DNA from 4 places in the Pseudomonas sp. FW305-20 genome. Region 2 is predicted to be linked to each of the others. Evidence: predicted binding sites of a transcription regulator. Region 2 holds the regulator's gene; each other region holds the start of a gene.
What was found. The regulator FliA, encoded in region 2, starts transcription of late flagellar genes. The targets are predictions, from matches to a motif close to CTAAAGTTTNNNNNNNNNNNGCCGNTAA.
Positions count from the first base shown of each region.

Region 1 (7,801 bases), on a different contig from region 2:
AAAGGCTCGCCGAATGCCCCGCAGTGTGGCTTCTCCGCGAAAGCCGCGCAGGCCGTGATGGCGTGTGGTGAAAAATTTGCTTACGTGGACATCCTGCAGAACCCGGAAATCCGCGCCAACCTGCCAAAATACGCCAACTGGCCAACCTTCCCGCAACTGTGGGTTGGCGGTGAGTTGGTCGGCGGTAGCGACATCATGACCGAGATGGCTGCAGACGGTTCGCTGCAAACCACCATCAAGGCTGCTGTTGAAAAAGCTGCTGCTGGCAAGACCGAAGCCTGATTAGCTCTTTGCAGGAGCAAAGCTTGCTCACGATGCAGGCGCCGCGGTTCAGCAAGAACACCGCGTCATCGTTCATCGCGGGCAAGCCATGCTCCTGCAAGAACAGGCATAAAAAAGCCCCGCCTCCTAAAAGAGAGCGGGGCTTTTTATTGTTCCGAGTTTAGCGGGCGCTAACTTACTCTTCGCCCATCTGCGATTGCAGATAGTTCTCAAGACCGACTTTATCGATCAGGCCCAGTTGGGTTTCCAGCCAATCGATATGTTCTTCTTCGGATTCAAGAATATCTTCAAGCAGTTCACGGCTACCAAAGTCGCCAACGGTTTCGCAATGAGCGATAGCCGCTTTGAGATCCGCATGACCTGTGCGCTCGATACGCAGGTCGCACTCAAGCATTTCCTGGGTGTGCTCGCCGATCTGCAGCTTGCCCAGGTCCTGGACGTTCGGCAGGCCTTCAAGGAACAGAATGCGCTTGATCAGCTTGTCCGCGTGCTTCATCTCGTCGATGGATTCGTGGTATTCGTGCTTGCCAAGTTTGTTCAGGCCCCAATCTTCATACATACGTGCATGCAGGAAGTATTGATTGATCGCGACCAGCTCATTGGCAAGGATCTTGTTGAGATGCTGGATGACTGTAATGTCGCCTTTCATGATGGGGTCCTGCCCTAAATAGCTGTCTATGAGGCAGAGTTTGAGCTGCGATATTAAGAGTGTCAAACCTAAGTTATTGAAACTTAAATGAAAATTAATCGGAATAAGAATGTTTGTGTTCCGCGTCTAGAGCGTAAGCGTTTGATTTTCAGACATAAAAAAACCGGACATCTAGTCCGGTTCTTTGAAATACGTTAATTACGCGGCAGTAAATTCTACAGGGTAGGGAATCGCGGCCTGGGCGGATTGCAATTTGGTCAGGGTTTCGCGGACCACTTCCTTGGCAAGGCAGGCACATTTACCGCATTGGCTGGCTACGCCGGTGGCCTGACGGACTTCCTTATAACTGCAGCAACCTTCATAGATCGCTTCGCGGATTTGACCGTCGGTGACGCCAGTGCAGAGGCAAACATACATAAGTGAAAACCGTCGCTGGTTGTGACTCAATTGCGATGGATCTTAATGTTAACGAGAATGATTGTCAAAGTGGTTTCTGAAAGCTTTGTTCAAGCCTGACGAACGGTTTCCTCTCAGCATCGATCACCAGGAAAACCCGTCGGCTGCATTTCCCCTGACAAAAAAACCGTTAAGGACAGGTCAAAAACGCAGTGTATGATGGCCGGTCCTTATGAAGCGGGTTCGTGTCACAGGGCTGTCGCCCGAAGGTGGCAGGCTGGCACAAACCCGGAACTTCACGTTTTTACACCAGGAGATATCCAATGAGCGTACTCGTAGGCAAACAAGCCCCTGACTTCACCGTACCGGCTGTACTCGGCAATGGCGAAATCGTAGACAGCTTCACCCTGTCGTCGGCCATCAAAGGCAAATACGGCCTGGTGTTCTTCTACCCACTGGACTTTACCTTCGTTTGCCCGTCCGAGCTGATCGCTCTGGACAACCGCATGTCTGACTTCAAGGCACGCAACGTTGAAGTGATCGCCGTTTCGATCGACTCGCACTTCACCCACAACGCCTGGCGCAACACCCCGGTCAACAATGGTGGTATCGGCCAGGTCCGTTACACCATGGCTGCCGATATCAAGCAGGAAATCATGAAGGCTTACGACGTTCAGTCCGCTGACGGCGTAGCTTTCCGTGGTGCGTTCCTGATCGACGACAAAGGCGTTGTCCGCTCGCAGATCATCAACGACCTGCCGCTGGGCCGTAACATCGAAGAGCTGGTTCGTCTGGTCGACGCACTGCAATTCCACGAAGAGCACGGTGAAGTTTGCCCTGCCAACTGGAAAAAAGGCGACAAAGGCATGACCGCTTCCACCGAAGGTGTTGCGGCTTACCTGACCGAGCACGCTGCTGCGCTGTAAGGTACGTTTGAGGCATAAAAAAACCGGCCGTAGAGGCCGGTTTTTTTATGGGCGGGATAAATCCAGCGACCGGGATCAGTCGTTGAAGTCTTCCCAGCCGCCCATTTGTTTCCAGCGATTGACGATGCCGCAGAACAGCTCGGCGGTCTTCTCGGTGTCGTAGCGAGCCGAGTGGGCCTCACGACCGTCGAAGTCGATATCGGCGGCCTGACAGGCCTTGGCCAGCACGGTTTGGCCATAAGCCAGACCGGCCAGGGTCGCGGTATCGAAGCTTGAGAACGGGTGAAACGGATTACGTTTCATGTCCAGACGCGCGACAGCGGCGTTGAGGAAACCCAGGTCGAAGCTGCTGTTGTGCCCGACCAGAATCGCCCGTTTGCAGCCGTTGGCTTTCAGGGCCTTGCGGATGCCGCGGAAAATATCGGTCAGGGCCGTTTCTTCGCTCACCGCCATACGCAGCGGGTGATCGAGTTTGATCCCGGTGAATTCCAGCGCGGCCGCTTCAATGTTCGCGCCTTCAAAAGGCTCGACGCGGAAGAAATAGGTGTGATCGGGATACACAAACCCTTTTTCATCCATGGCGATAGTGGTTGCGGCAATTTCCAGCAAGGCGTCAGTGGCAGAGTTGAAACCACCGGTTTCAACGTCGACAACAACGGGCAGGTATCCACGGAAGCGCTCAGCCATCGGGTGGCGCGAACCACCTCCGCCGCCTTGACCGTCCTGTTCGTCGTCGAAATGGTCTTCACTCACGCGTGTTCCTCCAGCAGGCGCCAGCGCAGTTTTTCACCGGCGCGCAGCGGGATTACGGTCAGCTCGCCAAATGGCAGGCTGGTTGGGGCGGTCCACTCTTCGCGGACCAGGGTGATGCGATCGGTGTTCACCGGCAGGCCGTAGAAACGCGGGCCGTTCAGGCTGGCGAAGGCTTCGAGCTTGTCCAGCGCGTTGCGCTGTTCGAAGGCTTCGGCATACATCTCGATCGCTGCATAAGCGGTGTAGCAACCGGCGCAGCCGCAAGCGGCTTCTTTGGCGTGCTGGGCATGGGGCGCCGAGTCGGTGCCGAGGAAGAACTTGTCGCTGCCGCTGGTGGCGGCGTCGAGCAGGGCTTCCTGATGGGTGTTGCGCTTGAGGATCGGCAGGCAATAGAAGTGCGGCCGAATCCCGCCCACCAGCATGTGGTTGCGGTTGTACAGCAGGTGATGCGCGGTGATGGTCGCGCCTACATTGGCCGAAGCCTCGTTGACGAACTGCACGGCGTCGGCGGTGGTGATGTGTTCGAACACCACTTTGAGGCTAGGGAAGCGCTCGACCACACGACGCATGTGCTCATCGATGAAGATTTTTTCGCGATCGAACACGTCGACATCGCCACGGGTGACTTCACCGTGAACCAGCAAGGGCATCCCGACTTCGGCCATGGCCTCGAGTGCAGGGAAAATCTTGTCGATGCTGGTGACACCAGAGTCCGAGTTGGTGGTCGCGCCGGCCGGGTACAGCTTGGCGGCGTGAATGAAGCCGCTGGCCTTGGCCTCGCGAATTTCTTCGGGCTGGGTGCGGTCGGTCAGGTACAGCACCATCAATGGTTCGAAGCGGCTGCCAGCCGGGCGTGCAGCGAGAATCCGCTGGCGATAGCCGTCGGCTTCAGCGGTGTTACGCACCGGAGGTACCAGGTTGGGCATGATGATGGCGCGACCAAAGGTGCGCGCGACATCCGCGACTGTATTGGGCAACACAGCACCATCGCGAAGATGAATATGCCAGTCGTCGGGACGCAGCAGGGTCAGGCGGTCGGACATGAGGGGATTCCAGGCGGGTCAAACTGAGGGGAATGCTACCGGAAAAGACTCTTCCAGGCACTCGCTATCAAGTTTTGCAGGAAGCTTCCGATATCCAACAGGTATGCCGTAAACATCTGTGTGTCGGTCTTTTTGTTGTAGAAGCCAGTGGAGCCTCCCGTGCGCCAGCGTTATTTAGCCTTGCTCAGTGTGTTTGCCAGCCTTCCTGCGATGGCGCTCACTTTCCAGACCCGTCTGGAGAGCATTGAGTGGACGGTCGAAGGAGACAAGTTCGAATGTCGTCTGACTCAGCCGATCACTGATTTTGGTTCGGGTGAGTTCGTGCGCCGTGCGGGTGAGCAAGCGACGTTCCGTCTGAAGGCCTATAACGCGATGATCGGCGGTGGTTCGGCCACCCTGCTGGCGGCGGCTGCCCCTTGGCAGCCGGGGCGCGGCGACATCAACCTCGGTTCTGTGCGAATTGGCAGCGGCAATGTGTTGTTCAACAGCTCGCAAGTTCAGGCCGGCCGCTTGATCAGTGGCCTGTTGGATGGTCGCAGTCCGGTCGTTCGACATCACTCGGGCGATGGTCGAGTGTCAGAAGTGCGTCTGTTGCCCGTCAAGTTCAGCCAGGCATTTAATGATTATCAGGGCTGCGTGGCGAAGCTGCTGCCGAAGAATTTCGAGCAGGTTAAACAGTCGCAGATTGGCTTCCCCGGCGAAGGCATGGATCTGGACGCGCAGGCCAAGGCGCAATTACAAGTGATGCTGGAGTTCATGAAGGCTGATCCGACGGTCAACCACATCGAGCTCGATGGCCACTCCGATAACAGCGGCAACCGCCTGACCAATCGGGATTTGTCGCGACGTCGGGCCCTGGCAGTCATGGAATTCTTCAAGGCCAACGGCATTCAGGAGTCGCAGATCACCGTGCGTTTTCATGGTGAGCGTTATCCATTGGCGCCCAATACCAACTCCGCTAACAGGGCGAAGAACCGTCGGGTCAACGTGCACCTCGCGCGGGTTGCGCCCACCGAAAAACCGGCCCCTCAGGCCACGGCATCGGCGAGCGCCGCGTCAACCTCCTGAACCTGCTGTTATCGTCGCTCACTCGACATAATCTGTCGCTTCGTCGTCATAAGCTGTCGCGCCTCTGTAAATTGCCCTGCATGAGCGGTAGACTTGGCGGCTTTCCGTAGAACCCCGTGGAGTGATGGCATGGCGGACGTAAACAAGGTCGTTCTGGCGTATTCCGGCGGCCTGGACACTTCGGTGATCCTCAAGTGGCTGCAGGATACTTATAACTGTGAAGTCGTGACCTTCACCGCTGACCTGGGTCAGGGCGAAGAAGTCGAACCTGCACGCGCCAAGGCACAGGCCATGGGCGTGAAAGAGATCTACATCGACGACTTGCGCGAAGAATTCGTGCGCGATTTCGTTTTCCCGATGTTCCGCGCCAACACCGTTTACGAAGGCGAGTACCTGCTGGGTACTTCCATCGCTCGTCCGTTGATCGCCAAGCGCTTGATCGAAATCGCCAACGAAACCGGCGCGGATGCCATTTCCCACGGTGCCACCGGCAAGGGCAACGACCAGGTTCGTTTCGAACTGGGCGCCTACGCCTTGAAACCAGGTGTGAAAGTGATTGCTCCGTGGCGCGAATGGGACCTGCTCTCCCGTGAAAAGCTGATGGATTATGCTGAAAAGCACAACATCCCGATCGAGCGTCACGGCAAGAAAAAATCCCCGTACTCGATGGATGCCAACCTGCTGCACATCTCCTATGAAGGCGGCGTGCTGGAAGACACCTGGACCGAGCACGAAGAAGACATGTGGAAATGGACCGTCTCCCCGGAGAAGGCTCCAGATAAAGCGCAATACCTGGAACTGACCTACCGCAACGGCGACATCGTGGCACTGGACGGCGTCGAAATGACCCCGGCTACCGTGCTGGCGACCCTGAACCGTATCGGTGGCGAACACGGTATCGGCCGTCTCGACATCGTCGAGAACCGTTACGTGGGCATGAAGTCCCGCGGCTGCTACGAAACCCCAGGCGGCACCATTATGCTGCGCGCCCACCGAGCGATCGAATCGATCACCCTGGACCGCGAAGTGGCTCACCTCAAAGACGAGCTGATGCCTAAATACGCCAGCCTGATCTACACCGGTTACTGGTGGAGCCCTGAGCGTCTAATGCTGCAACAGATGATCGATGCGTCCCAGGCTCACGTGAACGGCGTTGTGCGCCTGAAGCTGTACAAGGGCAACGTGATCGTCACTGGTCGCAAGTCCGACGAATCGTTGTTCGATGCCAATATTGCGACCTTCGAAGAAGATGGCGGCGCCTACAACCAGGCCGACGCGGCGGGCTTCATCAAGCTCAACGCGTTGCGCATGCGTATTGCGGCGAACAAAGGCCGGAAGCTTTTCTGAGACCTTTGAAACCGTAGAGTTGTGGCCTTGTCGGTGACAAGGCCACAATTTCTGAATAGGGGGATTTTCCTGCGGACATCATGTTCAGCGCTCTTTTTGTCTCTGTAATACCTTCCTTCTGATTCCTCTTTCTGAATGCTCTTCAAGCGTTACCTGCTGCGTGTCAGGTAAAAAGAATGATCAAGAATCGTCAGACCGCGTGAATTCAAATTGTAGGCAATGCAAAGTGTTGAGCCGTTGCGATTTTTTGCCTGTCTTGATTGCTTGGTTGCGCTTTCCTTCAGTAGTGCCTCTGATTCAGTACAAGTGAGAAATATGATCACTTGTGCAGGACTTCCCTGTGGGTGCCGGTTTTTTTCGATCCAGGCGCCGAATTCCGTTTTCTTGTTTAGCCACCGCGCATCGACGATGTGCAGGTTTTGCAACTGCTCGGCCAGACTCACGTGCTGAAGAGCCGAAAGGCCCGAATGAATATCGATTCGGGGGGGAGGGTCCTTCAGGTTATCGGGCCGCTGACCACGTTCAGCATTGTCCATCACTTTTATAAATTGCTTTCCCTTGCTGTAATCGGAGGGCGCGTACAGCGACCGGTAGTTGAAGTTTAGTGTGGCGAAGAAAAGAAAAAGCAAATAAAAAGGAAAACTGATCAGGAACCAGACATAGAGTTCCCGCTCCTTATTGTCTAGAAAGGGCAGCGAGACGGCGGCGGATGTTTCAGAAATGGCGGCGAATATCGCAATGACTGTCATGGGGTTTATGATTTTTTTCTTTTGTTTGTTCATGTTTTCTGCTCATGGAAGTATTGTCTTTTCTCGATTGATTAGTGTTTTTAGTTTGATATTTATAACGAATAGTTGGAATTTATGTTGGCGCGGAACTCCTTTTAGTGTTGGGTTTGAATAGTATGATAGTAGCGTTATTGTATGCGGGTCGGGTATCTCTGTTCCTGGTGTTTTAAGTAGTGTTGCGTTAAATGTATTTTTTAAGTGTTGCCTTGTGTGATTTTTTTCTTGTTCCTTTTTATGTGGTTTTTGTCGGGTAAAATCGAAAGTGGTAAATATCAGTTACTTTTAAGGGTAGCTCAATAGCCAGAGTTCGTTTGATCGCTTGCGGCGAATCCTCTTGTTCAGGTTTCTGGTTGTAAATGGAAACAAAAAAATTGCGGATAATCGAAATGTTTTCAGGTTGATAAAATTTTTCCTCTCACGATATTTTCTGAAAATTTGTAAGACAATTCCCTAATATCTGTAGGGAATGTCTCTCGGTGTGGGTGGCCGAGGGGGGCGGCATGCCATGGGGGAAACGACTAGGCTATTGTGCGGGCTCTAAAAATTCGA
Region 1 covers NZ_JBYTAJ010000032.1:38,099-45,899, reverse strand. The annotation lists gene grxD (Grx4 family monothiol glutaredoxin) at 1-282, shown strand, start outside; gene bfr (bacterioferritin) at 458-931, opposite strand; gene AC3WP4_RS22930 (bacterioferritin-associated ferredoxin) at 1,130-1,348, opposite strand; gene AC3WP4_RS22925 (peroxiredoxin) at 1,651-2,253, shown strand; gene rnt (ribonuclease T) at 2,329-3,006, opposite strand; gene pyrC (dihydroorotase) at 3,003-4,049, opposite strand; gene AC3WP4_RS22910 (flagellar protein MotY) at 4,209-5,117, shown strand; gene AC3WP4_RS22905 (argininosuccinate synthase) at 5,247-6,464, shown strand; gene AC3WP4_RS22900 (hypothetical protein) at 6,614-7,246, opposite strand.
Region 1: AC3WP4_RS22910 (flagellar protein MotY) is a predicted target of FliA. The motif match lies at 4,116-4,143, and genes of this name have one in related genera.

Region 2 (7,801 bases):
ATGAACCCTGCCGCCGGCCTCAAACGAATGTTTTCGTTCAAGGCGGTGGCGGAGCTGCTCAAGGCATTTGCGAAGTTTTTGATCATTCTGGCTGTGGCCCTGCTTGTGTTGAAGTCAGACATCGATGACCTGATACGCATCGCTCACGAGCCGTTGGAGCTGGCCGTCATTCACTGCCTGCAGGTGGTGGGCTGGAGTACCTTGTGGATGTCCTGCGGGCTGATCGTCATCGCTGCAGTGGACGTGCCGGTGCAGCTTTGGGAAAGCCACAAGAAACTGCTGATGACCAAGCAGGAAGTGCGTGACGAGCATAAAGAAGCCGAAGGGCGACCGGAGGTCAAGCAGCGTATTCGCCAGTTGCAGCGCGAAATGTCCCAGCGCCGGATGATGGCGGCGATCCCCGACGCCGATGTGGTCATCACCAACCCTACCCACTACGCCGTAGCGCTCAAGTACGACCCGGACAAGGGTGGGGCGCCGATGCTGATTGCCAAGGGCAGCGACTTCCTGGCTTTGAAAATCCGTGAAATCGCGGTGGCCAACGAAGTGCTGCTGCTTGAGTCGCCGGCACTGGCGCGTTCGATCTACCACTCCACCGAGCTTGATCAGGAAATCCCTGGCGGGCTCTACCTTGCTGTCGCCCAGGTGCTCGCTTACGTCTACCAGATCCGCCAGCACCGTGCCGGCAAGGGTAAGCGCCCGGATCCGCTGAAGGGCGACCTGCCGATTCCGCCCGACCTGCGGCGCGACACCTGAGAGAGGCGCGTGTAGCAGCTGTCGAGCCTGCGAGGCTGCGTTCGGCTGCGCAGCAGCCGTGAAACTCTGGCGAGGACTTCGTCCTCGGACGCAGCCTCGCAGGCTCGACAGCTGCTACAGGCGTTGAGCGGCCGGACCAGGCACTGCAAATTCCTTGATAAACCCCTCTATTTCCCGCCTCTGCAAAAGTTGGAAGGCTTCTTGCAGTAGCCGCTCTGCGCCCGCTTCAGGCGTCAAAAAGTTTGCTTTAAAGGAACGGGGAAAACCGGTGGATCGCTCTCAGTTATTCAACACTGCACGCACAAACGTTGCCGACCTGAGTCGAGGCAATCTGGGTGTGCCGTTGTTGCTGCTGGTCATGCTGGCGATGATGATGTTGCCGGTGCCGCCGTTCCTGCTGGACGTGTTCTTCACGTTCAACATCGCGTTGTCGATTGTCGTGTTGCTGGTCTGTGTTTACGCGTTGCGGCCGCTGGATTTCGCGGTGTTCCCGACCATCCTGCTGGTGGCGACCCTGTTGCGACTGGCGCTGAACGTGGCCTCCACGCGGGTGGTGATGCTCCACGGTCAGGACGGCCATGCCGCCGCCGGTAAGGTGATCCAGGCCTTCGGCGAGGTGGTGATCGGCGGTAACTACGTGGTCGGTATCGTCGTCTTCGCGATTTTGATGATCATCAACTTCGTCGTGGTGACCAAGGGTGCCGGACGGATTTCCGAGGTGAGCGCGCGTTTCACCCTCGATGCGATGCCTGGTAAACAAATGGCGATCGACGCCGACTTGAACGCCGGTCTGATCGACCAGAACCAGGCCAAGCTGCGCCGGATGGAAGTGGCCCAGGAAGCCGAGTTCTACGGTTCCATGGACGGTGCCAGCAAGTTCGTTCGCGGTGACGCCATTGCCGGCCTGCTGATTCTGTTCATCAACCTGATCGGCGGCATGGCGGTCGGTATCTTCCAGCACGGCATGACCTTCGGCGATGCCGGTCGGGTGTACGCCTTGTTGACCATCGGTGACGGTTTGGTGGCGCAATTGCCATCACTGCTTTTATCGACAGCTGCGGCAATCATGGTGACCCGTGCTTCCGGCTCGGAAGACATGGGCAAGCAGATCAATCGCCAGATGTTCGCCTCGCCCAAAGCGTTGGCGGTGGCGGCGGGTTTGATGGCGGTGATGGGCCTCGTGCCGGGCATGCCGCACTTTTCCTTTCTCAGCATGGCAGCCCTGGCGGCGGGCGGCGCGTACCTGTTCTGGAAGAAGCAGAACGTGGTCAAGGTACAGGCCCTGCAAGAGGTCAAGCGTCAGCAGGAATTGCTGCCATCGCCGGCTCGCGCTCAGGAAACCAAGGAGCTTGGCTGGGATGACGTCACGCCGATCGACATGATCGGCCTGGAAGTCGGCTACCGACTGATTCCCTTGGTGGACCGTAATCAGGGTGGTCAATTGCTGGCGCGAATCAAGGGCGTGCGCAAGAAGCTGTCCCAGGATCTGGGCTTCCTGATGCCGACCGTGCATATCCGTGACAACCTCGACCTGGCGCCAAGTGCCTACCGCCTGACCCTGATGGGGGTGATCCTGGCCGAAGCGGAGATTTACCCGGATCGCGAGTTGGCGATCAACCCGGGCCAGGTCTACGGCACGCTCAACGGCATTACCGCCAAAGATCCGGCTTTCGGCCTGGAGGCGGTCTGGATCGAAATCAGCCAGCGTGCCCAGGCCCAATCCCTCGGTTACACCGTGGTCGATGCCAGTACGGTAGTGGCAACCCACTTGAACCAGATTCTCTACAAGCATTCGAGTGAGTTGATCGGTCACGAAGAAGTGCAGCAACTCATGCAATTGCTGGCCAAAAGCTCGCCAAAACTGGCTGAAGAACTGGTGCCGGGCGTGGTGTCGCTGTCGCAGCTGCTCAAAGTATTGCAGGCGTTGCTGGCCGAACAGGTGCCAGTTCGCGATATCCGCAGCATTGCCGAGGCCATCGCCAACAACGCCAGCAAGAGTCAAGATACTGCCGCGCTGGTGGCCGCGGTGCGCGTCGGCGTATCCCGTGCAATCGTCCAAAGCATTGTAGGCACTGACTCCGAGCTGCCAGTGATCACCCTGGAGCCAAGGTTGGAACAAATATTGCTCAATAGTCTTCAGAAGGCAGGACAAGGCTCGGAAGAGGGTGTTCTGCTGGAGCCAAGCATGGCTGAGAAACTGCAACGTTCGTTGATCGACGCGGCGCAGCGTCAGGAAATGCAAGGTCAACCGGTGATTCTGCTGGTCGCCGGTCCGGTTCGCGCGATGCTGTCGCGATTCGGCCGATTGGCAGTCCCGGGTTTGCATGTGTTGGCTTACCAGGAAATACCTGACAACAAGCAAGTGACCATCGTTGCGACAGTAGGGCCCAACGGCTGAGGTAGTGGTTTATGCAAGTTAAGCGTTTTTTCGCCGCCGATATGCGTCAGGCCATGAAACTGGTTCGTGATGAGCTGGGCGCTGATGCCGCCATCATTGGCAACCGCCGGATCGCCGGTGGCGTCGAGCTGACGGCTGCCCTGGATTACAAATTGTCGGCGCTGGCCCCGCGCGTTCCGAACATGGAACTCGAAGACGAGCTGCGCAAGACCCAGTCGCGGATCGTCACCGCCCAGGCCGAACTGAGCCTGCGCAGCGATGGCGAGAGCGACAAGTCCACCAATCGCCAATTGTTCGCCGGCCTGCCACTGACCGCCGCCGAGCCGCTGATCGAACCGACGTACACCGAACCCCATCGTCCTGCACCGGTTGCGGCACCAGCCTCTGGTGGCGTCGACCCACGGGCGTTCGACTCGATGCGTTTCGAGCTCAACAGCCTGCGCGAACTGATGGAAGTGCAACTCGGCTCCCTGGCCTGGAATCAGCTGCAAGGCAGCCGTCCGGCCCAGGCCAATCTTTGGCGTCGCCTGCAACGCATCGGCCTGTCCGGCCCGTTGTCGCGCGATTTGCTGGCGCTGATTACCGATATTGAAGAACCTCGTCAGGCCTGGCGCATGTTGCTGGCACACCTGGCGCGGATGATCGCCACACCGGAAGTCGAGCCTCTGGAGGAGGGCGGCGTGATTGCCATGGTCGGTCCTGCCGGCATGGGCAAGACCACCACCCTGGCCAAGCTCGCGGCCCGTTACGTGCTCAAGTACGGCGCGCAGAACATCGCGCTGGTCAGCATGGACAGTTTCCGTATTGGTGCTCAGGAACAACTCAAGACGTTGGGCCGGATCCTCAATGTGTCGGTGACTCACGTCGATCCGGGGCAGTCACTGGTACAGGCGCTGGAGCCCTTGCTGCGCAAACGCGTGGTGCTGATCGATACCGCGGGCCTTCAGGCCAGCGATCCGGCACTGCGCATGCAGCTCGAAAGCCTGGCCGGTCGTGGCATCAAATCGAAAAATTATCTGGTTTTGGCAACCACCAGCCAGAAACAGGTTCTAACGGCCGCTTATCACAGTTACAAGCGTTGTGGGCTCGCTGGCTGCATCCTGACTAAACTGGATGAAACGGCAAGTCTGGGCGAGGTGTTGAGCCTGGCCATCAGTCATGAACTGCCGGTGGCCTACCTGACCGATGGCCCGCGGATCCCGGATGATTTGCATCTGCCGCGTCGTCATCAGTTGGTCAGTCGCGCTGTAAGCGTGCAAATGCAAGAAGAACCCAGCGAAGAAGCCATGGCTGACATGTTCGCTGATATTTACCACAGCCCGACCAAGCAGGTGGGCTGAGGTACTAATGACAGTTTTTGTACCTACATCGATGGCCTGCCATGCATTGTTCAGTTAATGAACGCGCAGCCAGTAATGTGGCCTCCGTCTAAGTAAGACAAGGTAAAGAAATTCATGGGCAGCATGCATCCCGTACAGGTGATCGCGGTGACCGGCGGCAAAGGTGGCGTCGGGAAGACTAACGTGTCAGTGAACTTGTCCCTGGCTCTAGCTGAGCTCGGTCGGCGCGTCATGCTGTTGGACGCCGATCTGGGGCTGGCGAACGTCGACGTCCTGCTGGGGCTGACACCCAAACGTACGTTGGCCGACGTGATCGAAGGCCGCTGCGAGCTGCGCGACGTACTGTTGCAGGGCCCTGGCGGCATCCGCATCGTTCCGGCCGCGTCCGGCACACAGAGCATGGTTCATTTGAGCCCGGCCCAGCACGCCGGCCTGATCCAGGCGTTCAGCGATATCGGCGACAACCTCGACGTGCTGGTGATCGACACCGCGGCGGGCATTGGTGACTCGGTCGTCAGTTTCGTCCGTGCAGCGCAAGAAGTCTTGCTGGTGGTCTGCGACGAACCGACCTCGATTACCGATGCTTACGCACTGATCAAACTGCTGAACCGCGATTACGGCATGAACCGCTTCCGCGTCCTGGCCAACATGGCCCAGAGCCCGCAGGAAGGGCGCAACCTGTTCGCCAAGTTGACCAAGGTCACGGATCGCTTCCTGGACGTCGCCTTACAATACGTCGGCGCGGTGCCTTACGACGAAAGCGTGCGCAAGGCTGTGCAGAAGCAGCGCGCCGTCTACGAAGCCTTCCCGCGGTCCAAGTGCTCACTGGCGTTCAAGGCCATTGCCCAGAAGGTCGATACCTGGCCGCTGCCTGCCAACCCGCGTGGGCACCTGGAGTTTTTCGTCGAGCGCCTCGTGCAACAGACCGCAGGACCTGTGCTATGACAGCCGGTGGCTACAACCTTTACAAGAAGTCGGCACGTGACGCGCAGTACGAGCTGATCGAGCGTTACGCGCCACTGGTTAAACGCATTGCCTACCACTTGCTGGCGCGTCTGCCGGCCAGTGTCCAGGTCGAAGACCTGATCCAGGCCGGGATGATCGGCCTGCTTGAAGTGTCGACCAAATACGACGCCAGCAAAGGCGCGAGTTTCGAGACGTACGCGGGCATTCGAATCCGCGGCGCGATGCTCGACGAAGTACGCAAGGGGGACTGGGCGCCACGTTCGGTCCACCGCAATACCCGGATGGTCAGCGACGCCATTCGCTCGATTGAAGCTAAAACCGGCCGTGACGCTAAAGATCACGAAGTTGCGGCCGAACTCCAATTGAGTCTCGACGATTATTACGGGATTTTGAACGACACCCTGGGTAGCCGGTTATTCAGTTTCGACGATCTGTTGCAGGACGGCGAACACGAAGGGCTGCACGAGGATGGCGCGAGTGCACATCTGGAGCCGTCACGCGATCTGGAAGATGAACGCTTCCAGGCGGCGCTGGCGGACGCGATTGCCAATTTGCCGGAGCGTGAGCGACTGGTGTTGGCGCTGTACTACGACGAAGAGCTGAACCTCAAGGAAATCGGTGAGGTCCTGGGGGTCAGCGAATCGCGGGTCAGCCAGTTACATAGCCAGTGCGCGGCCCGTTTGCGGGGGCGTTTGGGGGAGTGGCGAGCGCGCTGAAGGCAGTGTGGGGGCACTGCGAACGCGGCTGGTGGGGTGTTGAACCTTGCCGGTCACGATCTGTTGTGCTCCAGACAGTCATCGAGTGCATTGCCGGATTGATTGAAATGGCGTGTCCAGGTGCTGGGCGCGTTTAAGACTGCTTGGAGGTCGAATTGGACAAGAACATGAAAATCCTCATCGTTGATGACTTCTCAACGATGCGGCGGATCATAAAAAACCTGTTGCGTGACCTTGGGTTCACCAACACGGTCGAGGCTGACGATGGCATCACTGCGATCCCGGTCCTCAACAGCGGCAGCATCGACTTTCTGGTAACGGACTGGAACATGCCTGGCATGACCGGCATCGATCTGCTGCGTCACGTACGCGCGGATGAAAAGCTCAAGCACCTGCCAGTGCTGATGGTCACCGCTGAAGCCAAGCGCGAGCAGATCATCGAAGCGGCCCAGGCCGGTGTTAACGGCTATGTGGTCAAACCCTTCACGGCCCAGGCGTTGAAAGACAAAATCGAAAAGATTTTCGAACGCATCGGTTGATCCACTTCGCCACGGGGGAGCTATGGAGCATAACGAGTCTTCACAGGGCGATTTCGAATCGACCCTGAAAAAACACGCGGTCGAACTGGTCGAAAGCCTTGAAAAAGGCAGGTTCGGCGACGCTGTGCAACTGATCCATGAGCTCAATCAGACCCGTGACCGTGGCCTGTATCAGGAAGTGGGCAAGCTCACTCGCGAGCTGCATAGTGCGATCGTCAATTTCCAGATTGACCCGAACATGCCGCAAGCCGAGGAGGTCTCGCAGATCACGGATGCCACCGAGCGCTTGGGTTATGTGGTCAAGCTGACCGAAGCCGCGGCCAACCGCACCATGGACCTGGTGGAAAACGCCACGCCGCTGGTCAACGGCCTGAGCAACGAAGCCCAGGCCTTGAGCACCGATTGGGGACGGTTCATGCGTCGCGAAGTCGGGGCTGAAGAGTTCCGCGAGCTGGCTCGGCGAGTCGACGGTTTCCTGACACGCAGCAGCGAAGACAATCGCGTTGTGTCGAGCAACCTCAACGACATTCTGCTCGCTCAGGATTACCAGGACCTCACCGGTCAGGTGATCAAGCGCGTGACCCAACTGGTCACCGAAGTTGAAAGCAACCTGCTCAAGCTCGTGCTTATGGCCAGTCAGGTGGACCGCTTTGCGGGCATCGAACATGACCGTGAAGCGATGCTGGCAGAAAAAGATCCGCAAAAACATCTCTCTCAGGGTGAAGGTCCGCAGATTCATGCCGATAAAAGAGAAGACGTTGTGTCCGGTCAGGACGATGTAGACGATTTGCTTTCCAGCCTTGGATTCTAGGAGCACCCCTACACATGAGCTTCGGCGCCGATGAAGAGATCCTTCAGGATTTCCTGGTTGAGGCCGGCGAGATTCTAGAGCAACTGTCCGAACAGCTGGTCGAGCTTGAAAGCCGACCTGATGATGCGGACTTGCTCAATGCAATTTTTCGCGGTTTTCACACTGTAAAAGGAGGCGCCGGCTTCCTCCAGCTCAACGAGCTGGTGGAGTGCTGTCACATCGCCGAGAACGTGTTCGACATCCTGCGCAAGGGTGAACGTCGCGTCGACTCGGAA
Region 2 covers NZ_JBYTAJ010000015.1:100,478-108,278, forward strand. The annotation lists gene flhB (flagellar biosynthesis protein FlhB) at 1-756, shown strand, start outside; gene flhA (flagellar biosynthesis protein FlhA) at 1,025-3,154, shown strand; gene flhF (flagellar biosynthesis GTPase FlhF) at 3,166-4,494, shown strand; gene fleN (flagellar synthesis regulator FleN) at 4,609-5,439, shown strand; gene fliA (RNA polymerase sigma factor FliA) at 5,436-6,176, shown strand; gene AC3WP4_RS15290 (chemotaxis response regulator CheY) at 6,344-6,715, shown strand; gene AC3WP4_RS15295 (protein phosphatase CheZ) at 6,738-7,526, shown strand; gene AC3WP4_RS15300 (chemotaxis protein CheA) at 7,541-7,801, shown strand, end outside.

Region 3 (7,801 bases), on a different contig from region 2:
GGGGCAAGACCACCGCTGGTCCAGTCGACCACGGTTTTGCGACGCTGATAGTCCGCACCCATCAGTACGGTGTGTTTGCTTGCATCGGTGAAGAACTCTGCTTGCAGCATGTTATCGACAATGAATGCATGAAGTTTCTCGTCGCCACCGGTGTAATAACGATTCAACTCATTACTGGTCGGTGTGGTCCAGCCATAGGCATAGACCTGATCCAGTTTCACTTTGGAGTCGAGGTAACGGAAGTTCTGTCGTGCCGTGAAGACATCGTTGAAGCGATGCTCGAACTGATAACTGAAGGACTGCTGATCGCGCTGGAAGCCATCAATGCTCGGTTCGCCCTCGAAGAAGTGCGGGGAGATCCGATTCCCGTTGCGCTGATGAATGGTGCCGTTGGCCGGTACGCCACCGTGATAGCCACCGTCTGGATCGTGCTGCAGATACGCTTGCAGGGTCAGCGAGGTGTCTTCGGTGAAATCGATGCTCACCGTAGGCGCGAGGGCGAAGCGTTTTTCTTTGTTGTGATCGAACTGTGTGTCGGACTGATCCGCCAGCCCTGTCAGGCGATAAGCAATGCGTTTGTCATCATTCACCGGCCCGCTGAAGTCGAAACCCATGCCGCGCTGACCCTGGGTGCCCACTGTGGCTTGAACTTGATGATAGGCCTCATACAGCGGCCTCTTGCTGGTCAGCGCCACCAGGCCGCCGGGTGAGCTGCGACCATAGAGCACTGATGAAGGCCCTTTGAGGATATCGATACGCTCCAGAAAGTACGGGTCTACCTGCATGGTGCTGTAAGTGCCACTGTCCCCCATGGACTTCAAGCCATCCAGATAGATGTTGTCCACCGAACCATCGTTGAAGCCGCGCAACGCCACGTAGTCATAACGGTGGGTTGCGCCATAAGGGTTGGTCAACACGCCGGGGGTGTAACGCATGGCCTGGGAGACGGTTTGCGAACCTTGATCGTCCATTTGCTCGCGGGTTACCACCGAGACGCTTTGCGAGGTTTCCAGCAACGCCGTACTGGTCTTGGTGGCGATCTGGCTATGTGTCGCGTTGTAACCGTCCATGCTGCCCAGCGCATTGCCAAGGGCGAAGCCCTTGATGTCGGTGGTGGGCAATGCCAGCGCTTCGGTTTCGGCGACCGGGCGCAACACGTAGCTGCTGCCATCCTGACTCACGGCCTCCAGACCCGAACCGCTGAGTAAACGTCGCAAAGCCTGATCTGCCGAATATTCGCCCTGCACGCCCGGTGACTGAAGACCCCCGGTTTGCGAAGGCGTTGTCGACAAGGTAATCCCCGCCTGACGCGCAAACTGGTTGAGCACATCGCTCAACGAGCCTGCGGCAATGTTGTAACGGTGGCTGCTGACCTCGCTGCCCGCTGCCGCTACGCCCAGTGTCGGCAATACGCCGACACCCAGCGCGGTGGAGAACAGCGCAGCGCGTACGGCGTAGCGCAGGGCGCCTGAATCGGCGGCGAAAAGAAGAGGGTTCTTACTGGTGGCGCGCACAGTCATTGTAGGTTTCCGTAGGAAGTCGCTGAAGTCAGGATTGAAGTGCTTACTGACTAAGCCGGACTTGCCCGCAAAACCCGCCAAAAATAATTCAGGCCTGTCGCTCCAGCGTCACCCACCAGCGAGTGCGATAGCGCAGTTGCACCGGTAGGGTTTGCGGCAGGATGGCTAGCAACCTGTCGGTGTGCTCCAGTCGGAAAACCCCGGACAGTCGCAAGTCGGCAATGTCCGCTGAGTACGTCAGATAGCCGTGGCGATAGCGCCCGACTTCATCCAGGAAATCCCCCAGCCGCATATTGCGAGTCACGATCAGCCCGTCGACCCAAGCGCCGGCATCCATGTCCAGCGGCGGCGCCAGCTTCGCCTGGTGATGATCGATCAGATAACTCTGCCCGGCCTGCACCTGGGTCGGCGTGCCACCGGCGGCAAGCGGTGAATGTATGAGGACCATGCCGCCGGTAACGCTGAGCCGCGTGCAGTCGTCGTCCTGCCGCAGGATGAAACGTGCCCCCACGCCTTCATACACACCCTGGCGACTGTGTACCCGCAGCGGTCGATCAAACGGAGATCCTTCGTCGATCCCGCCGCACGTTACGATGATTTCGCCGCGAGTCAGTTTGATCAGTCGCTGCTGCGCGTTGTAATCCAGATCCACTGCACTGGCGGTGTTGAGTTCCAGTCGCGTGCCGTCGGGCAATTGGAAACCGCGCCGTTCGCCCGTGGCGGTGGCGAAGTCGGCGGTCCACTGTTGCCAGCCCATTGCATCTTTGCCCAGCCACGCCGCCGACCCCATCAGCAACGCCCCCGACAGCAGCTTCAAGGCCTGGCGGCGTCCCAGTCCCTGGGCGCTGTTTTCCAACGTATTGAAGGCCACTTGAGCACCGGGCACTGCCCGCAGGTTGCTACTCAACTCGGCTTGCAGCGACTGCACCCGTTGCCAGGCCAGTTCGTGTTCATGATGTTCGGCCCGCCAGGTCTCGCATTGCTGGCGTAGCCTGGCATTAGCCGAGTTGTTACGCAGACTCAGCAGCCAATGGATGGCTTGTTTGACGACCTGCTGATGCGGTTCCCCGCGTCGAGTCAGCGACAAGTTATCCACAGGCATCACGTTTCATACCGCAGCACGTAGCAGTGATACAGCGCGTCGGCGACATAGCGCTCAATTGAACGCAGAGACAAGCCCATCTGCTCGGCGATGTGTTTGTGGGTAAGTCCTTCGCACTGCGCCAGCAGAAACGCCTGACGCACTTTCGGCTTCAGGCCTTCGAGCATGCGCGCGATGCTTTCCAGCAACTCAAGCACTAATGCCCGCGCTTCGACGCTCGGGGTTTCGGACTCGGGCAAATGGGCGATGGTTTCCAGGTAGGCGCGTTCGATTTCTTCACGACGCCAATGGTCGATCACCAGCCCACGGGCGATCGTTCGAAGAAAGGCGCGGGGAGCCTTGAGCTCCAGGCGTTCGGTTCTGTGCAGCAGCCGCACAAACGTGTCCTGTGCCAGATCCGCCGCATCGGCTGCATTACCCAAACGCGCGCGCAGCCACGTGTTGAGCCAACCGTGATGGCTACTGTAAAGCGCCTGTACTGCAAACTCAGGTGAGGACATGGATGCGACAGCCCGAACATCACAAATGATAATTAGTCGCATTGTCATCAAGGGTCCGGGAATTTGCAACAGCCGGACAAACAGCCGCCACTCCAAAAAGGCTGATCAGGCGCTTTGGCACGCCGTTCGGCGGGTATCTGACAGGAATGCCGACCATTTCGTACAAACGCCTAAGTTTTCTCCGGTTTGTGCCGACAGCCTGATGAGACATGCGTGCACCAAAGTAGAGCGGCTCCAGAGTCCTGCCTGCGCTGTTACATGGAATGTTGCATCCCGGAACGCATCCCCACTTTTTGCATAAGAAGTCCCATGAAATGAATCTCAAATTCAGCCATAAAATCCTTCTGGCCGCCTCCGGCGTCGTGGTGCTGGCTTTTGCGTTGTTCACTTTGTACAACGACTATCTGCAGCGAAACACCATCCGTCAAAACCTTGAATCGAGCGTCCAGCAGGCCGGCGACCTGACCGCCAGCAGCGTGCAGAACTGGATGAGCGGCCGCGTGCTGGTGCTGGAAAACCTCGCGCAAAACGTCGCCCATCAAGGCGCCAATGCCGACCTTCCCGGGCTGGTCAATCAACCGTCCCTGACCTCGAACTTCCAGTTCACCTACGTAGGCCAGGCCAACGGCGTGTTCACTCAGCGTCCGGACGCGAAGATGCCCGACGGTTACGACCCGCGTCAGCGTCCCTGGTACAAACAGGCCGTGGCTGCCGACAAGACCATGTTGACCCCGCCTTACATGGCCGCCGTCGGTGGCCTGGTGGTGACCATCGCCCTGCCGGTGAAAAAGAACGGCGAGTTGCTCGGCGTGGTCGGTGGTGACCTGAGCCTGGAAACCCTGGTGAAGATCATCAACTCGGTGGACTTCGGTGGCATCGGTCACGCATTCCTGGTCAGCGCCGACGGTCAGGTGATCGTCAGCCCGGACAAGGACCAGGTGATGAAAAACCTGAAGGATATTTACCCGAACGCTGGCGTACGCATCGAGAAGGGTAATCAGGAAGTCACCCTGAATAAGCAGGACCGTATCCTTTCGTTCACGCCGGTCAGTGGTTTGCCGAATGCTGAGTGGTACATCGGTCTGTCGATCGACAAGGACAAGGCCTACGCGCCACTCAGCCAGTTCCGCACTTCTGCGCTGATCGCGATGTTCATCGCCGTGACGGCCATTGCCGTGCTGCTGAGCCTGTTGATCAACGTGCTGATGCGTCCGCTGACCACCATGGGCCGTGCGATGCAGGACATCGCTCAGGGTGAGGGCGACCTTACCCGACGTCTGGCCGTGGAAAGCAAAGACGAATTCGGTGAGCTGGGCGGTTCTTTCAACCAGTTCGTTGAGCGAATTCACGCATCGATTTCCGAAGTGTCGTCGGCCACCCGCCAGGTTCACGACCTGTCGCAGCGGGTAATGGCCTCGTCCAACGCCTCGATCGTCGGTTCCGACGAGCAAAGCGCCCGCACCAACAGTGTCGCCGCGGCGATCAACCAGTTGGGCGCCGCCACCCAGGAAATCGCCCGCAACGCCGCCGATGCTTCCCAGCACGCCAGCGGCGCGAGCGAGCAGGCCGACGACGGTCGTCAGGTGGTGGAGAAAACCATTCTGGCGATGACCGAGTTGTCGCAGAAAATCAGCCTGTCCTGCACGCAGATCGAAACCTTGAATGCCAGCACCGACAACATCGGGCACATTCTGGATGTGATCAAAGGCATCTCCCAGCAGACCAACTTGCTCGCACTCAACGCGGCCATTGAAGCGGCCCGCGCCGGTGAAGCCGGTCGTGGTTTTGCGGTGGTGGCGGACGAGGTGCGTAACCTCGCTCACCGAACTCAGGAATCGGCGGAGGAGATTCACAAGATGATCACCTCGCTGCAGATCGGTTCTCGCGAAGCGGTGACCACGATGAACGCCAGTCAGGTCTCCAGCGAACAGAGCGTCGAAGTGGCGAACCAGGCTGGTTTGCGACTGGTCAGCGTGACTCAGCGCATCGGCGAAATCGACGGCATGAACCAGTCGGTGGCGGCGGCGACCGAAGAGCAGACGGCGGTGGTGGAAACTCTCAACGTCGACGTTAACCAGATCAACCTGCTGAACCAGCAGAGCGTGGCCAACCTCAATGAAACGTTGAAGGATTGCGATGCGTTGTCCCTGCAGGCGAACCGGTTGAAGCAGTTGGTCGACAGCTTCAAAATCTGATCGAGCGATGTAAAAGAGCCCGCTGTGGAGTCATCCACAGCGGGCTTTTTCATGCCTTACGCAAACAGCTTCAACACATTGTTCATCGAGTCATCGGCAAAGCCCTGCACGAAATCCGTGAACCCCGGCAGTGCCTCGGCGCCACCCTGTACGGGTTCGGCGATGATCGTCCAGGTCGCTCGGGATTTGTTCGCGCCCAGCGGTTCGACACTCATCGCCGCCCATAAATTGGCTACGCCCAAGGTGTTGTAAATCGTGGTCCAGGTCATGTTCAGCGCCTGGTCATCCCGGGAGTTGAGTTGCTCGACCACCAGGTTGCCGTCCTTGAAGAATTTCTTGCGCAGGGACGACACGCCTTCGCCAGTCATCTCGATGTGCGACAGCGCTGGAATGAATTGATCGAAGCCGGCGAAGTTACCGACCACTGCCCAGACCTTCCTGGCATCGGCGGGCACTTCCACCGAGGACACCACGTGGCAGCCTTGCGGATTTTTGATCAGGGTGTCGGGTTGTAGGGTTTTCATGGTTTTGCTCCGGTTGAGTGAATCAGATGAAGTTGATTTCTTTGAGGTAGTCGCAGCCGCGACGCAGCAGCGCCGGGGATTTTTCCGGGTAATGCGCGCCCATCTGCCGCACGCCCGCCTGAGCGTTGGCGTGGCCGATCATTGAGATGTCGCCGATGTCTTCCTCGAAGCCGTTGAGGTAGAAACCGAGCACGCCAAACAACGCGTTGTCGCTGTCGACCCGACCCAGTTGCTGCTGCCAGTCGGCGACGCTGACCATGGAAAACTCCCGACCTGCCTCACGGAATGACGCGACGTAGTTGTCCCAGCTCAGAGGCTCGGGGTTGTGCAGGTTGAACACCGCTTTTTCCGCTGAATAACGGCTGGCATGGAAGGCGATGAACCGGGCGAGAAAGTCCACCGGCATCAGGTCGAAATTCAGCGCGAACTCCGGCACCTGGCCGAGCTGGATCGAGCCTTTGAGCATCAGCATCAAGCGATTCTTGTGCGGCTGGCAGACACCGGTGAGGCTGTTGAAACTGATGTTGCCGGGACGATAAAGATTGACCCGTACGCCACGTTCGCGAGCCCGTTCGAGGATTCGCTCACCGACCCATTTGGACAGGTTGTAGCCGTTCTTGATGTAGATCGGCGGGGTCTGCGCGGCGGGCAATTCCAGCACCCGGCCATCGGCGGAAATCGTGCTGGAAGCCGAGAGCGTCGAGACGAAATTGAAGATCTTTTTGCTGCGCCCTTCGCACAACCGAAGGCACTCGAAAATCGGCTCGACGTTGTCCCGCGCCAGCGACTCGTAATCGAGTACGTGATTGACGTTCGCGGCGTTATGCACCAACGCGCCGAACTGCCGATCCAGTCGCTCGTAAACATCCGCTTCGAGCCCCAATGACGGACGCGTGATGTCCGCCGCGTAGACCCGCACCCGGCTCAGGTCCAGATGCTCCAGGCGGTTTTCTCGCAACGCATGGGCAAACCGCTCGGCCGCCGATTGCCCGCCGCCATCGCGCACCAGGCAGGCGACTTCGCTGGCGCCCCAGGCGAGCAATGCTTCGACGATGTGCACGCCGACAAAGCTGTTGGCGCCGGTCACGATCACCTTGTGCACATCGCCCATGCGGTTGACTGGCAACGGCTGGATATCCAGTTCGCGGAAGGCATCGGCCAAGGCCTTTTCGCTCAATACCTCTTCGGTGCCGGAACCGCGCACCAAGGTCGCCAACTTGGCGATGGTCGGCAATTCGATGAAGCGGTTAATCGAGATGCTGCGACCAAATTCTTCACGCAATCGTAAAAGCATGCGCGACAGCAGGATCGAGTGGCCGCCCAGGTTGAAGAAACTTTCATCGGTGGAAATATCGCTGGCCGGCAGCTCCAGCAGCTCAGCCCAGATCTCCAGCAGCAGCGCCTCGTCGGCACTGGCGGGCAAGCGCCGCAGCGTGTTTTCGGACACATTCACGGGCATTGCCAGCAGCGCCTTGCGGTCGACCTTGCCGTTGCTGGCGAACGGCATGCTCGGCAGTTCGGTCCACGCTGTGGGCTGCATGTAATCCGGCAGGAACTGCATCGCATGAGCCTTCAGGGCTTCGCGAGCGGTGCCGGGTTGATCCTCCTGAGGCTGCGCGAGGAAGGCCAGAATCCGTCGATGGCTGTCGATGACCACTGCCACCTGGCGGTACAACTGACTGTCGCGCAGGCAGCGTTCGATCTCTTCCGGCTCAACGCGAAAGCCGCGAATCTTCACCTGATTGTCTCGTCGCCCGCACAGCTCGATGCCATCGCGGGTCCACTTCGCCATGTCGCCGGTGCGGTAGGCGCGCAGGCTCTGGCCATTGGGCAGGTTCAGGTTCAGATAACGTTCGGCGGTCTGCTGCGGGTTGTTCAGGTAGCCCAGGCACACACCCGGCCCGACGATGTACAACTCGCCGACGGTTTGCTCGGCCACCGGTTGAAAATCCTCGTCGAG
Region 3 covers NZ_JBYTAJ010000054.1:15,303-23,103, reverse strand. The annotation lists gene AC3WP4_RS27435 (TonB-dependent siderophore receptor) at 1-1,520, opposite strand, end outside; gene AC3WP4_RS27430 (FecR domain-containing protein) at 1,609-2,622, opposite strand; gene AC3WP4_RS27425 (sigma-70 family RNA polymerase sigma factor) at 2,622-3,122, opposite strand; gene AC3WP4_RS27420 (methyl-accepting chemotaxis protein) at 3,437-5,317, shown strand; gene AC3WP4_RS27415 (SRPBCC family protein) at 5,374-5,841, opposite strand; gene AC3WP4_RS27410 (non-ribosomal peptide synthetase) at 5,864-7,801, opposite strand, start outside.
Region 3: AC3WP4_RS27420 (methyl-accepting chemotaxis protein) is a predicted target of FliA. The motif match lies at 3,293-3,320, and genes of this name have one in related genera.

Region 4 (7,801 bases), on a different contig from region 2:
GATCTGCTGGATGCGCGTCTGGCTGGTGGAGATTTCCGCCTGGGCGCGTTCGGGGCGAGTCTGGGCGGTAATCACCAGACTGTTGGCTTCCGAGAGGGCCTTCTGCAGATCGCTTTGCTGAGTGGAGCGCTCGGTGAGCATTTGCTCCAGCTGCTGAATAGGCTCTTTGGCATAGCGCTGCGGTACTGGCTGCACTTTGCTGGCTTTGAGCTTAGTCAGTTCGCGCTGATTCTCGATGTTCTGCTTTGGGGCGTTGGCCAGTTGTTGCTTGAGATCGGCCAGCTTCTGCTCGTAATCACGCTTGTTGTTGAGCTGTGTCAGCGTGTTTTGCAGGATGCTCTGCAGGGCTTTCTGATCGGCTTCCGGCAATTTGCGCTCGGCGATCTTGTTCAGGTTCGCCTGCACGGCTTCGCTGGACGGCGGTTCGGCCGCTTGCAATGTACCGACAGAAAGACTCAAGCCCAGCAGGGCCGTAATGATGAACGTGCGCAGGGTTGACATAGAGACCGATCGAAAACGAGACGAAGTGTGGAGTTTAGAGGAACAAGCCCGGGCCGGGGCGACTTCCTTCGGGGAATCTGACGCCCACTTTACCGATCTTGTTCCCTTCCATGACAGCGACGGTCCAAATGGTGTTGTTCCATTCCACCTGGTCACCGACTACCGGGGCACCGCCCACTTTCTGGGCAATGAAGTGGCCGAGCGACATGTCCGGATCGATGCCTTCCACTTTCAACCCGTACAGCGCCGCAACCGCGGCCAGTTGGGCGTCTCCTTCGAGTACGAAGTCGCCGAAGAAGCGCAAATCGAGGCCCCGTTGCGGTGCCTGGCTGAAGAGTTTTCCGAGGGCCGGAAGGTTGTGTTCATGGCCGATTACGCACAGCAAGTCGTCGACTTCGAGCACCGTACTACCCGACGGATGGAGGAGTTGCTGGCCCCGAAACAGGGCTGCAATGCGGGTGCCTTCGGGCATTTTCAGTTCGCGAAGGGGTGAGCCGATGCACCATTTCTCAGCACCGAGGCGATAAACGAACAGCTCCCACTCACTGGTGACGTGGACTTCCAGGGCGGCGCGGGAGATCGGTGCCGGCTCCGGCGGAACGGTGACTTTCAAAAGCTTCGCCACCCATGGCAGGCTCGTGCCCTGCACCAGCAACGACACCAGCACGATAAAGAAGGCGAGGTTGAAATAGAGCTGCGCGTTGGGCAGGCCGGCCATCAGCGGGAACACCGCCAGAATGATCGGGACCGCGCCGCGTAGCCCGACCCAGGAAATGAACGCCTTCTCGCGCCCATGGAATGCCTTGAACGGCAGCAGGCCGACGATCACCGACAACGGCCGCGCAAACAGAATCATCCACAGCGCCAGGCCCAGGGCGGGCAGGGCAATCGGCAACAGGTCGTGGGGTGTTACCAGCAACCCCAGCACCAGGAACATGCCGATTTGTGCCAGCCACGCCATGCCATCGAGCATGTGCAAAATGCCGTGGCGGCTGCGCACAGGGCGATTGCCGATGACCAGGCCGCACAGGTAAACCGCCAGGAAGCCGCTGCCGTGCAAGGCGTTGGTCAGGGCAAACACGACCAATCCGCCAGCAATGACCAGGATCGGGTACAGGCCGGTGGCCAAGTGGATACGGTTGACCAGTTGCAACATGACCCAGCCGCCGCCCAGACCGATGACAGCGCCGATACCGAACTCACGCAAAAAGTGCCCGAGCAGGCTCCAGTGCAGACCGGACTGGCCGCTGGCGAGCATGTCGATCAGGGTCACGGTGAGGAACACCGCCATCGGGTCGTTGCTGCCGGACTCGATTTCGAGGCTGGCGGTCACCCGTTCGTTCAAGCCTTTGCCGCCAAGCAGCGAGAATACCGCCGCGGCGTCGGTGGAGCCGACGATAGCGCCGATCAGCAGGCCTTGAATCAGGTTCAGGTCGAACAGCCACGCGGCGGCCATACCGGTCAGCCCGGTGGTGATCAACACCCCGACCGTCGCCAGCGACAGCGCCGGCCATAACGCCACGCGGAAGCTGGAAACCCGGGTGCGCAAGCCACCGTCGAGCAGGATGACTGCCAGTGCGAGGTTGCCGACCAGATAAGCCGTTGGGTAGTTATCGAAGATAATGCCGGCGCCATCGACGCCGGCCGACATGCCCACCGCGAGGATGATCACCAGAATCGGGATGCCAAGGCGCGATGAAAGTGAGCTCACCAGAATGCTTGCACCTACCAGCAACGCGCCGATCAAGAACAGGCTGTTGATGGTCGTCGCATTCAAAGGCAGTACTCCAGAAAGCTAAAGGCGGGCGCAAACTGACCATGCAGTCTGCGTGCCAGCGATTCTAACCTGTTGAAATGTGATGCTGTCAAAAAGCTTTTTGCAGAGGGGGGGCGCAAGGACAGTGATCGTTCCCTCGCTCTGCGTGGGAATGCCTCAACGGACGCTCCGCGTCCGCTTTTTGGGACGCGGAGCGTCCCGGGCTGCATTCCCACGCGGAGCGTGGGAACGATCAACATCCCCTCTCCACAGGGTTGTTAGAGGCTAAACCGCCCGACCATGTTGTTCAGGTCCAGCGCCAATCGCGACAACTCATTGCTCGCGGCACTGGTCTGGTTGGCCCCGGTCGCCGACTGCACCGACAGATCGCGAATGTTCACCAGATTGCGGTCCACTTCACGGGCCACTTGCGCCTGCTCTTCGGCCGCGCTGGCGATCACCAGGTTGCGTTCGTTGATTTCGACGATTGCACTATTAATAGTGTCCAGCGACATGCCAGCCCCACGAGCGATGTTCAACGTCGACTCGGCGCGCTCGGTGCTGTTGCGCATCGAATCCACCGCGTGCTCGGTACCGCTCTGGATGCTGCCGATCATGCGTTCGATTTCGCTGGTCGACTGTTGGGTGCGATGCGCCAAGGCACGAACCTCGTCCGCGACCACGGCAAATCCACGACCGGCCTCACCGGCACGGGCCGCTTCGATGGCTGCGTTCAATGCCAGCAGGTTGGTCTGGTCAGCCAGGCCGCGAATCACGTCCAGCACTTTGCCGATGTCACGGGACTCGTTGGCCAGGTCGCCGATCAGGGTAGCGGTGCTCTGCACGTCGGCGCTCATGCGTTCGATGGCGCTGACGGTTTCCTGCACCAGGTCACGGCCATCACCGGCAGAGGTGGTGGCATTTTTCGAGGCTTCGGACGTGCTGACGGCATTGCGCGCGACTTCTTCCACGGCGCTGGTCATTTCGTTGACCGCGGTGGCAGCCTGTTCGATTTCGTTGTTCTGCTGGGTCAGGCCACGAGCGCTTTCGTCGGTGACGCTGTTGAGCTCTTCAGCGGCGGACGCCAGTTGCGTGGCGGAACCGGAAATCCGTTGCAGGGTGTCGCGCAGCTTGTCCTGCATCTTCGACATGGCCAGCAGCAAGCGGCCGGCTTCGTCCTCACCATCGACGGTGATCGGGCGGGTCAGGTTGCCCTCGGCAATTTCTTCGGCAGCGCTCAGGGCGTTGGCGATCGGCTTGGTGATGCTGTTGGTCAGCAACCAGGCGAAAAGAAGGGTCAGGCCACTGGCGATGACCAGCAACGTGATCACCAGATTGAGGGACGTCGTATACTGCTCACCGGCACGCGTGTCGGTTACTTCTATCTGTTGGGTGTTGATCTCAAGCAACTTCGCGAGGGCTGAGTTGACTGCTTCGGAGTTGGAGAGTAATTCGCTGTTGAGCATGGCGCGCAGTTCGTCGACCTGGTTGTTGCGCGAGAGCGTCTTCATCCGGTCTTCGAGTTGGCGATACTGCGCCAGCAACTGCACGTATTGATCGTAAGCAGCGCGTTCCTGCGGGCCGTCGATCAGCGGTTCGTAGACTCGTTGAGCGTCGCGGATCTGCTGATTACGCAGTTCAAACAGCTCGAAAGTTTTCTGCTGCACATCAGGTTCGCGGTTAACCAGCAAACGATAGGACAGCACTCGCAGGCGCAGGGTCAACTGAGTGAACTCGTCGAGGCTCTTGATGCTCGGCACGCTCATGGAGGCGATGTCTTCACCCGCACCGCGAATCTTGCTCATCTGGTTCAAGGCAAACACACCCAGAATCAGCATCAGGCCGCCAATCAGGGCAAAACCGAGGAACGCCCGTGGCGCGATATTCATATTACGAAGGGACATGGTGTTTACCGAAAAGAGCGCATTCGTGCGGCGCTGAGACTGACGTATGGATGACTTATCGGTCATACGACTAAAGTCTTGAGGCCCTGCGCGTTTTTGTCGCACAAACGCTTCGGCGACGAAGTGCAGGAACCAGATCCGCCAATCACAGTCTTTAAAGTTCGCGAGGACGGTCGCCCGCCAGGAAAATCAAGGCTTTGCGCCCCAATACCCCTGGCATCCGTGGTGACTTTTCTTTATCGTACGCGCCCTTTGAAAATGCTCGGAAAATCAAAATGTTGGAAGCATCCCTAAGCCAATTGGAACAGCTGGTCAGCGACCTGGTGCAACAGAACCAGACCCTGCTCGGCAGCAACCAGACCCTGAGCGCAGAATTGGCCCAGGCCAAGGATGAAAACGAAAGCCTGCAACTGAGCCTGATGGAACAGGAAGAGAAACAAGGTGCCACCGCTGCACGCATCCAGGCCCTGGTTGAGCGCGTCAGCGCCGGCCCGGTCAGCGCATGAATCACGGCTCCGCAGGGGTAAAAGTCGTCTCGATCCTGGGGGAGGACTATTCGATCAAGGCGCCGGCCGGGGAAGAGCAAACCCTGCTGGACGCCGCGTTAATGCTGAAGGCTGCCCTGGCTGACACCAAAAGGAAGTACCCGACGCTGATCGGTGACCGCTTGCTGGTATTGGCCGCGATGAATCTGTGCTCCCAGCAGATCGAAATGCAGAAACAGCACAAGCAGGAACTCGACCGTTACCAAGAGCAAGTCAGCGCCACGGTTGAAGTGATTTCCAAGACGATCAATCAGGCCTGATCGGCTTTGCGCACAACCAAAGAATAAATTGTCGCTTGCGTTGTATACAATCGGCACGGCTGTTGCAGTGTTTCAGCCTCTTATTCTTTGGGGGTGCTCCATGCAGTTCTGGCGACGCAGTATTCAATGGCAGTTGATCCTAAGCATGGGCACCGCCCTGCTGGTCAGTATCCTGATCGTGGTTGGCATTTATACCCTCGTGGTCAACCGTCTCGCCGAGCGCTATCTGGTCGAACAAGCGCTGCCGTCGAGCATCGAAGCGATGCGCAACGACATCGAGCGAATCCTCGTTCAACCCCTCACCGCCGCCAAGGACATCGCCAGTAACAGCATGGTGCGCGACTGGCTGGCCGGGGGCGAAAACAGCGCCCAGACCGATACCTTCGTGGAGTATCTGGAAGGCATCCGCGCCGAGCACAAAGCCTTTACCGCGCTGATCGTCGGCACGGCTTCAAACCACTACTTCAATGAAAAAGGCCTGGACCGGACCCTCAGCCGTTCCAACCCCAAAGACGCCTGGTTCTATTCGTTTCTCGACAGCAACCAGCCGCGCACCCTCAATATCGACAATGACACCGCGACCGGAGAGTTGGCGCTGTTCATCGACCTCAAGGTCGAGCAGGCCGGCAAAGTCGTGGGCGTTGCCGGGCTTGGCCTGAGCATGAAAGAGCTGTCGGAGCTGATCCACAACTTCAACTTCGGTGAGCGCGGCAAGGTCTATCTCGTACGTTCCGACGGTTTGATCCAGGTTCACCCCGAGGCTCAGTTCAGCGGCAAACGCACGTTGGCCGAACAGATTGGCGCCCCGGCAGCGCAAGCGGTCATGGCTCAAAAAGCCGCCACCAGTAGCAGCTTTATACGCGAGGGCGAAGATTTCCTGGCATTGAGCCTGCCGTTGCGGGACCTGGGCTGGACGCTGGTGGCCGAAGTGCCGCAGTCGCAGATCTACGCTGAAGCCCGCCGCGCGATGTGGATGAGCAGCGGCATCGGCCTGGCGGTGGCGCTGGTGTGCCTGATGCTGGTGGTGTTGTTGGCCCGTGGCTTGGTGCGGCCGATTCGTCAGGTAACAGCGGCGCTGGTAGCCATTGGTAGCGGTGGTGGAGATTTGACCCACTGGTTAGATTCCAGCCGCGCCGATGAACTGGGTGACCTGGCTCGCGGCTTCAATCGATTCCTGGAAAGCCAGCGCGACATGATCGGCGAAGTGCTGACCACCAGCGAGCGTTTACGCACGGCCGTCGGCCAAGTGGCGCGGGTGGTGGACAACACCGCCGAACGCTCTGGCCGCCAACAGGAAATGACCGACATGGTCGCCACCGCCGTCCACGAAATGGGCCTGACCGTGCAGGAAATCGCCCAGAACGCCGGCAACGCCGCGGTGGCTTCACAAACTGCCCGGGATGAGGCGATGCAGGCGCGGGAAGTGGTGGGCGGGTCGATCCGGCATATTGAAAGCATGTCCGATGAAATCGGCCTCGCTGCCAGCGCGGTGGGCGAGTTGGCCAATCAGGTGGCATCCATCGATCAGGTGCTGGCAGTGATTCGCGGGATTTCCGAGCAAACCAATTTGCTCGCGCTCAACGCGGCCATCGAAGCGGCGCGGGCCGGGGACATGGGGCGTGGGTTTGCGGTCGTAGCGGATGAGGTGCGCACGTTGGCGCGGCGCACGCAGTCGTCCACTGATGAGATTCAGCAGATGATTGGCAGCCTCAAGCAAGGCGCGGAGAACGCAGTGTCGTCGATGCATTCCGGGCAAGCGGCGACCGGCACGGGCGTCGAGTCGAGCCAGCGCACCGGGGTGTCGTTGACGGCGATTACCGGCCAGGTGGAGCGCATCAGCGACATGAACCATCAAGTGGCGGCGGCAACGGAAGAGCAGTCGGCGGTAACGGAAGAGATCAACCGGAACGTGCAGGGGATTTCAGATCTGGCCCGTGCCACCGCCGGGGAGGTCAGGGCTTGCCGTGAGGACTGTCAGACATTGCAGCGCTTGGCCGATGATCTGGCGCGGCAGATGGGTAGCTTCAAACTCAGCTGACCGATCGTTCCCACGCTCCGCGTGGGAATGCAGCCCGGGACGCTCTGCGTCCCATTGGAACGCGGAGCGTCCCCTGAGGCATTCCCACGCAGAGCGTGGGAACGATCAGTGAGAGGGTGTCAGAACCATTCATCCTGCATCGTCAGGCACACATCATCCCGCGCCTCAAGAATCGCCAGTTCATGCTGACAACCCGGCACTTCCCACGTCAGAAAATACCGCGCCGCCTGTAGCTTGCCTTTATAGAAGCTCACATCCGCCGCATTCCCTTTGGCCAACCCTTCCTCAGCGCGAATCGCCTGCTCCAGCCAGCGCCAGCCAATCACCGTGTGCCCGAACACTTTCAGGTACAGCGCCGAGTTCGCCAGGCTGCTATTAACCTTGCCTTGCCCCAAATCCGTCAGCAGGCCAATGGTCACCGTTTGCAGGCGCGCCACCAGTTTCTCCAGCGGCTCACGCAGCGCGGTTAACGATTCATGCGCTTGAGCGCGTTCGGCGGTGTCGGCAATCAGGCGGATCAATTGCTTGAGCCCCGCACCACCGTTCTGCGCCAGTTTGCGGCCCAGCAGGTCCAGCGATTGAATGCCGTGGGTCCCTTCGTGGATCGGGTTCAGGCGGTTATCGCGGTAATACTGCTCCACCGGGTATTCGCGGGTGTAGCCATGGCCGCCGAGTATCTGGATCGCCAGTTCGTTGGCCTTCAGGCAAAACTCCGACGGCCAGGATTTGACGATCGGCGTGAGCAAATCCAGCAGTTCATGGGCCTGTTTGCGCTCGGCTTCCGTCTCAAGGGTCGT
Region 4 covers NZ_JBYTAJ010000023.1:82,964-90,764, forward strand. The annotation lists gene mscK (mechanosensitive channel MscK) at 1-501, opposite strand, end outside; gene AC3WP4_RS19630 (potassium/proton antiporter) at 536-2,278, opposite strand; gene AC3WP4_RS19635 (methyl-accepting chemotaxis protein) at 2,536-4,161, opposite strand; gene AC3WP4_RS19640 (hypothetical protein) at 4,437-4,667, shown strand; gene AC3WP4_RS19645 (cell division protein ZapA) at 4,664-4,966, shown strand; partial or broken gene AC3WP4_RS19650 (HAMP domain-containing protein) at 5,112-6,137, shown strand; gene AC3WP4_RS19655 (methyl-accepting chemotaxis protein) at 6,273-7,004, shown strand; gene AC3WP4_RS19660 (acyl-CoA dehydrogenase) at 7,124-7,801, opposite strand, start outside.
Region 4: AC3WP4_RS19635 (methyl-accepting chemotaxis protein) is a predicted target of FliA. The motif match lies at 4,217-4,244, and genes of this name have one in related genera.